DNA from 2 places in the Sphingobium sp. B8D3B genome. Region 1 is predicted to be linked to the other one. Evidence: riboswitches for the same ligand, from Rfam matches in the RefSeq annotation. Region 1 holds a riboswitch; the other holds the start of a gene.
What was found. A riboswitch is a leader RNA that binds a small molecule or an ion and turns the genes downstream of it on or off. The one in region 1 is predicted to bind cyclic di-GMP.
Positions count from the first base shown of each region.

Region 2: another riboswitch for cyclic di-GMP. It lies ahead of M2343_RS02340 (autotransporter domain-containing protein); the one in region 1 lies ahead of M2343_RS11845 (DUF4402 domain-containing protein).

Region 1 is NZ_JAOQON010000001.1:2,549,514-2,552,922, forward strand. Features, by position in the region: gene M2343_RS11835 (hypothetical protein) at 1-880, opposite strand, end outside; gene M2343_RS11840 (hypothetical protein) at 873-1,445, opposite strand; gene M2343_RS11845 (DUF4402 domain-containing protein) at 1,465-2,022, opposite strand; cyclic di-GMP riboswitch class I at 2,258-2,334, opposite strand; gene M2343_RS11850 (FAD-dependent monooxygenase) at 2,810-3,409, opposite strand, start outside.
Region 2 is NZ_JAOQON010000001.1:502,654-506,062, forward strand. Features, by position in the region: gene M2343_RS02335 (pyridoxal phosphate-dependent aminotransferase) at 1-1,044, shown strand, start outside; cyclic di-GMP riboswitch class I at 1,324-1,398, shown strand; gene M2343_RS02340 (autotransporter domain-containing protein) at 1,590-3,409, shown strand, end outside.

The DNA.
Region 1 (3,409 bases):
TCTTCACCTGTCGCCGCTCTATCTCAGGATAGACACCGATCCCGCGCACGACACCTAAGGGTTCGTCCTCACGGCGCGCCTTCGCCTTCCGGATTTCGATATCGCCGAAAAGGGAGTTCGGCCCACGCCTCACAAGATCAAAAGTGACGACCGGCGTAGGGCTGTTCAGCTCAGACCCCGGCCCAGGGCTCTCCATCGTGAACCGTGTGTTTTCGATCGCGGCCTCAACCTGGGGCGTGCCGATGCGCACGATCACAGGGATGGAAATCCCAAGAACAGATGCGATGCGGAACGAAACAGCACCGGGCTCAGCATTCGCAGCCTGATCGGCGGTTAGGCCCGTGTCAGGTGGCGGCACCGCCGTCACCGTCAGATGCGTGCGATATTCGCCGGCGGGCCAGTCGCCGGTGCCACCTGCACGAAGACGGATTGTCTGCCCCGTCCCCGGCTTGAGCAGCACGCGCCTGGGCGTCACCAGCATCATGGAACGCGCGGATTGAAGCTTGGCACTGAGGTCTCTCACCTCCGGCGCGCCGTCTGCTTCATCCGTCGGGCGGATCTGGCCGGTGGGCAACATGACCCGGTCGACAAAGCTGATGTCATATACCCCGGCGGCGGTGCCCTGGTTGAAGAGGAATATGCTCGCCGTCCGCCCCAGCCGATCAAAGGTGATCCGCTTTGGATTGATGTTAAGGCTGGCGCTTCCGCCGGCCTGCTCTGTCGTCGCAGGCTGGGCAGAAGAGGAAGTGCAAAAAGCGGATGGGAAGGCGCCAGCGACCAACGCGATAGCGACAGCGATGCTCTTGCGTTGGTTCGCAGATCGCGTGAGACGCTTCACGACGCCTGGGGGAGCCATCACCGGCGTCTCTCGCTCATTCATATTGCGCCAGGACCAGCAAAGGTCCGCCGTCGGGCCCGTAGCTGTCGCGCAGCGCTTTCAAAAGAAATGGAGGAACAGACAGAAGGCCATCGCCGCTCAGCCGGCCCATAAGGACATCCTCGAACCCCGAGGGACCGGCTTCAAAGGACGGGAAATTATCATCGCTCAGCGTCGCAATCGGTACCCTGAGCGAACCCGTTGCGCCTGGCTGGACGAATGCTTGTGAGACCAGGAGCGAAAACGTCTGGTTGCTGCCCCCGGCGATTTGAATAGGAGCGGCCATGGAAAGCCCGGCGTTTTGGTCGCTCTCGTTTGACTGCGGCCCTGGCGACAAGATCATGACCCGGAGGCTCGACTGAAGAACCAGCACCGGCTGCAGGACAATGTCCTTCGCCGATTGCCTGATCGAAGCCGGCTCCACGATCGAAACCTGGCCTTTCGCGGTCGCTTCAGCCGCGTTCACCTGTGAGGCTGGAAGCGCCGCGCAAAGGCACAGCGCTCCCAGCGCAGGAGCGGTCGCCCGCAACAGGCGCACTCCCATCCGGATGGATGATGAGACCGTCACGAGACGCTCCTGTCACAGGTCAGTTGTAGGCGACGGTCGCCGTGAAGCTGCCCGAGTAATTGCCAGAGGCCTGCGTATTGGGCAGGGAGAAGCTACCGCCGACGCCGAAGGTCGCTGTGCCAGCTGTGCCGATGGAACTGGACAATGTGCCTGTTGCGGCGCTCGGCGTTAGCGTCACTGTGATCGTGCCGCCGGGCGTACCGGTCATGGAGAAGCTGGCGGGCACCGAAATCGAGAAGGTCTGCCCCCCTTCACCTGAGACAGTATAGGCTGCGCGCGACGTCGTGCCGCCAGCGGCAACGGCGTCGCCGGAACCAGACAGGCTGCGGTTGCCCGTCGAGGCATCGACAGTGACCGTGTTGGTCCCTGCTACCGAGGGTTTCACGATCGTGCCGAACGCAAGGTCGCTGGTTTTTGCGATCGAAATCGGCTGAACAATCCGGGCTGTACCCGTGGTCGACACAGATGCTGAGGACTGAGCGTAGCTTGCCGCCGGGATGAAACCCAGAAGCGCAATTGTCGCGATAGACTTCAAGTTCACGAACATGAGGATGTCTTTCTCTTTCTTGATATGCACATGAATTTAATCGGAAAATATTAGACCCCGCGCGCCTTGGAGGCCCTCGGGCGACTGCGTTTCGCGGAGCTTTGGATTGCAAGCGGGTGCATCTGGCGAGCCAGTCGCAAGCAACTGGATCACGTGATGATCGGTACGGGCGCTCGCTGACCGTCGCCAAAGACGGCCCCTTGCCCGACGAGGGCGGAAAGGATCTGGAATGCGCGAGGACGACAGGTCCACAATAGTTCTCCGTTTCGGTAACCCCGCTATCCCTGTGAGGGACCGGAGGCTTTGCGTCCCATCGTCGCCGATGGTTTGCCGTTTCGACCGAGAATCTCGGGCGCTATTAGGTAAATTTTGATTTAACTATTATACGCTACACAGTCAACGCCTATCTGGTGAACGACCAGAGGGAGAATTGTGCGACTACTCCCATGTTGAACCGCAGATCGAGTAGCTCGATTAGGAGCGCGTTTGTTTTCAATGAAATAAACGCGGGGTTTGAATCATCAGAGCCTAAGCAACACGCCAAGAACTTCGCGGACTGAAGCGAACCGACGATGCGGTTAGCTCGCGCCAAACCGAATTCCATGAGGATGTATTTCGTTGCCGTCGCTAGGATCCTGATGACTTGCACATCCGGGCTAAATGCCAAGGCCCGTCTCGCGAAAAACGCCGCCGCTCCCCCCGCTTCGCTTGTCAGGGCGTGGAGCGCGCGACGCGGCCAAGCGTCGGTCCTCGTTTGAGCGTTTGCGGGGTGGGGTGCGGCCTCAGGATGTCGGCGCAATGCCGGAGACCAACCGCCTCAACCGGCAGAGCGAACGAAGTTCTGGCTGATCTGCTGGCCAGACCGGGCTAGTCTGCGCACCTCGGGTAGCCGGGACACTTCATATCGCGTGAGGGCGGCATTCGGGTCGGCCTGCAGGGCCGCCGGGTCGAGCCAGCGCGCGAGGGCGAGAGCATCTTGCGCGGCGGTTGCGAAGCCATTGCCCGTCATCGGCGTGCAGACATGGGCGGCGTCGCCAACCAGACACATCCGGCCGGCGACGAGGCGGTCGGGACAATATTCCACGACCGGTGTGCCGAGCACCGCTTTACGGGCGATGCATTCGAGGATCGCGTCGCGCCAGGGCGATGGCCAGTGCCGGCGCGCCAAGGCGGCCAACTCGTCGAACAGCGCATCCGGCATGCCGCTCGGGCGCAGCGAATGCCGCACCAGCGAGCCCTCGACGGCGCCTGTGCTGCGGAGGATTGCGTTATGTCCGGCGTCGTACCAGCCCCAGCCGACCCGGCGGCGGCCGCGCTCCGGACTGCCATCGGCGGCGGTCAGCGGAAAGCCGAGAAGCACATAGGGCCCGGACTCGAGAAACTCCAGATTGGGCGGATAGCGGACAGACAGCGCCGA
Region 2 (3,409 bases), 2.0 Mb from region 1:
TTTGGCCAGCCCTCCACGGGGGCGCCGCAGGCTGCGCTGGACGCTGCGCGCGACGCGCTTGGCATCGATCCGATGGGCTATTGGGAGAGTCCTGCGCTGCAGGCGCGGCTCGTCCAGCTGTATCGGGAGCGGTACCGCATGGCAGCCGAGCCTGATCAATTCCTGCTTACCTGCGGGGCCTCGCCGGCATTGGTCCTTGCGCTGAGCGCCCGGTTTAAGGCGGGCGACCGTATTGTCATGGCGCGACCGGGCTATGTGGCCTACCGCAACACCGTGCGCGCGCTCAACATGACGCCGGTCGAGATCGAATGCGGCGAGCAGGATCGCTTCCAGTTGACCGCATACGCGTTGGCAGCGCTCGATCCAGCGCCGCAGGGCGTGATCGTCGCCAGCCCGGCCAACCCCACCGGAACGATCATCGCGCCTGCCGAACTGGAGGCGATTGCCCGACTCTGCGCAGAGCGCAGCATCGCAATCATCTCGGACGAAATCTACCATGGCCTCAGCTACGGCGCGCCTTGCCGCTCGATGGGAGAATTCGCAGCCGATGCGATGATCGTCAGCAGCTTCTCCAAATATTACTGTATGCCCGGCTGGCGGCTCGGCTGGCTCTATGTGCCGCGCGCCATGGTCGAGCGTGCCCGCGCCTATATGGGCAGCCTGTTCCTGACCGCGCCGTCGATCAGTCAGCATGCCGCTTTGGCGGCGCTGGACTGCACGTCGGAACTGGAAGCGCATCGCGCCACTTATGCCCGCAACCGGGACATTTTCATGGAAGCCTTGCCAGCCCTTGGCCTGCGACGCATCGCGCCGCCGGATGGCGCCTTCTACATCTATGCGGATGTTAGCGACTTTACCGATGATAGCCCGGCGTTCTGCAAGAAGCTGCTCGTTGAGACTGGGCTCGCCACGGGGCCGGGTGTCGACCATGATCCGGTCAATGGCCATCGGTTCATCCGGCTGAGCTTTGCGATCACGGAAGCCGAAGTGCGGGAGGCAGTGCGGCGCCTTTCGGCGTGGTTGCCCGACCAGCGACGGCTGTAACGATCTCGTCGCGGGGGGCAACCATATTTTAGAGCGACGGATGCAGCGCAATCGACGTCGTGCTTGCGTTGAAGTTAACTATAGTTATCGGCTTAACACGGCCGGTTATGACCCCGCTCCAGACCGAGGGCGATAATTTTCACACGACAAATCAGCTGCATGGCTCCGATCTGCATGCGCGCCATCTCGACAAGGCCGGGCTTTTTTGTTGCGCTGCCGCTCAGCTAACGTTAATATTCCTCCTGAAGATGACGGCTCCGCCTCACGGGCGTTCGTTGCCTTCGACAAGGGCAAACTGTCGGTAACGGCGGGACGCAAAGCCTCCGGCCCCAATGGGGTAGCGGGGCTACCGGGGGATGAAACAGAGCATTTTCGGATATCGTGTGTAGCCTGCTGTGAGAAGGTCATGGGGTTCGTTTGAACCTCAGGCTGCGCTCCCTGTCGTCGCGCTTCGATCCCTGTCTCAATTCCCGTTGAACCGCACCTGCATGGCGGTTTGCCCTTCACATCATCTGGGCGGTGGGCCCACACGAGGGGATTTCGTAATGCAGGGTAAGGCAATCAAAACGCGCAGCGCCGTTCGGCAGGCTCTCAAGGCAGGTCTGTTCAGCAGCGTCGGCATTGCGGGGATGTTGGCAGGCGCATCGGCCGCCCACGCCGAGCCTGGCATTTGCCAGACTGAGGGTAATCTGACCCTGTTTTTCTGCGAACCCTCGTCGGTTAAGGCTCGTATTGAAGGAGGCGATACCAGCCTCATTGTGAACGGCGCACAGGACGAATGGAGTATCACGGGCGATGGCGTCAGCTATTATACGTGGGGCAATACAGCCTCTGGCGACATTACGTCGACGCTGCTCATCACCAATTCCACGATCAGCACCACTGATAATGGCGGCGTAAACGTCAGTTCCAATATCCAGGGTCGGAACGACATCTCGGTCACCTTGGGCCCGGACGTCACGGTCAACAGCGTGGGTGGCAACGGTGGCATTTGGGTTCGCAACCAGATCGCGGGCGACATCGCGATCGAGAATGGCGCCGCGCTGACGGTCTCAGGCGTGGAAACCAATGGCATCTCTGCCACCACCAACGCAGGATCGGTGAACATCACCAATAGCGGGGCCATCACGGTCCAGCAAACCAACGGGGCCGCAGACTTCACCCAGCGGGGAATTTACGCCGACGGCGGTTTCAACGACGCCGAGCCGGTCGAGGTGACCGTGACGAACACTGGCCAGGTGGAGGCTCAGGCGGCGGGTATCCGCGTCGTCAATTACAACGGTTTGGCGAAAATCACGAACAACGCCTACGTGTCTTCGGTGAACAATCAGGCGCTGGTCGGCTGGACGCCGAACGGCGAAGTGGTGATCGACAATCAGGAGCAGGGTGAGGCTATCTCGGCCAACGGCCCGGCGATTCAGGGCGCCTCGCAGATCGGCAATATCACCATCACCAACGCAGGCATTGCGGAGGGCACCACCGGCATTCTCGCCGTCGCCGGCTTCGACGAGGATGCGCCCGGCTCTGGTAAAATCACCATCACCAACAGCGGCATTGTCACCGGCAGAACCGGAAGCGCAGTTCAGGCGCGCACGCCGCTTGGCGATGTGGTTATCAGCAACACCGGCACGCTGCAATCGCTGAGCGGGATCGCGGCTGTCGATGCAGACACGCTCAGCGGCATGGTCCAGATCACCAATTCCGGGTCGATCCTGGGTGAAACCGGTATCGTCACCAACAGCCCGGCGACCATGATCACCAACTCGGGCACCATCGAGGCCTCGCCTTCCTTCGGCCACGCCATTCTGATGGGCGCCGGCGACGTGACGCTGGAGTTGCATGCCGGCTCCAACATCATCGGCCTCGTCGCGGATGCGGATATCGCGAGCGGTACCAATACCCTGGCGCTGGGCGGCGTGATCGACGCATCGTTCGATGCCGGATTGGTCGGCACGCAATATTATGATTTCGATGAGTTCGTGAAGGTAGGGACCGGCACCTGGACGCTCACGGGGACAGGGACGACCGGCTGGACGGTCCGCGAAGGGACGCTGAACGCTGCCAGCAGCGACGCATTCGGTGTGGGTCAGGCCTATGTCGTCGAAGGGGGCGTGCTGGGCGTGGGTGGCTCCACCTATCAGGCGACCCTGGGCTCGCTCACTGTCGGAGAAGCTGGCCTTGTCTCCACCGATGGCGGCGTGCTCGTGCTCGACCAGAGCGGCGACACCGTCTTCGCCGGCACGTTGGTCGGCCAGGGCAGGTTCGTCAAGGCGGGCGAAGGTGCGCTTGCCTTCACCGGCAATGGCGCTCTCTTCAACGGTGCGCTGGATGTCACCGGCGGTGCCTTTGACCTCACGGGCGACTT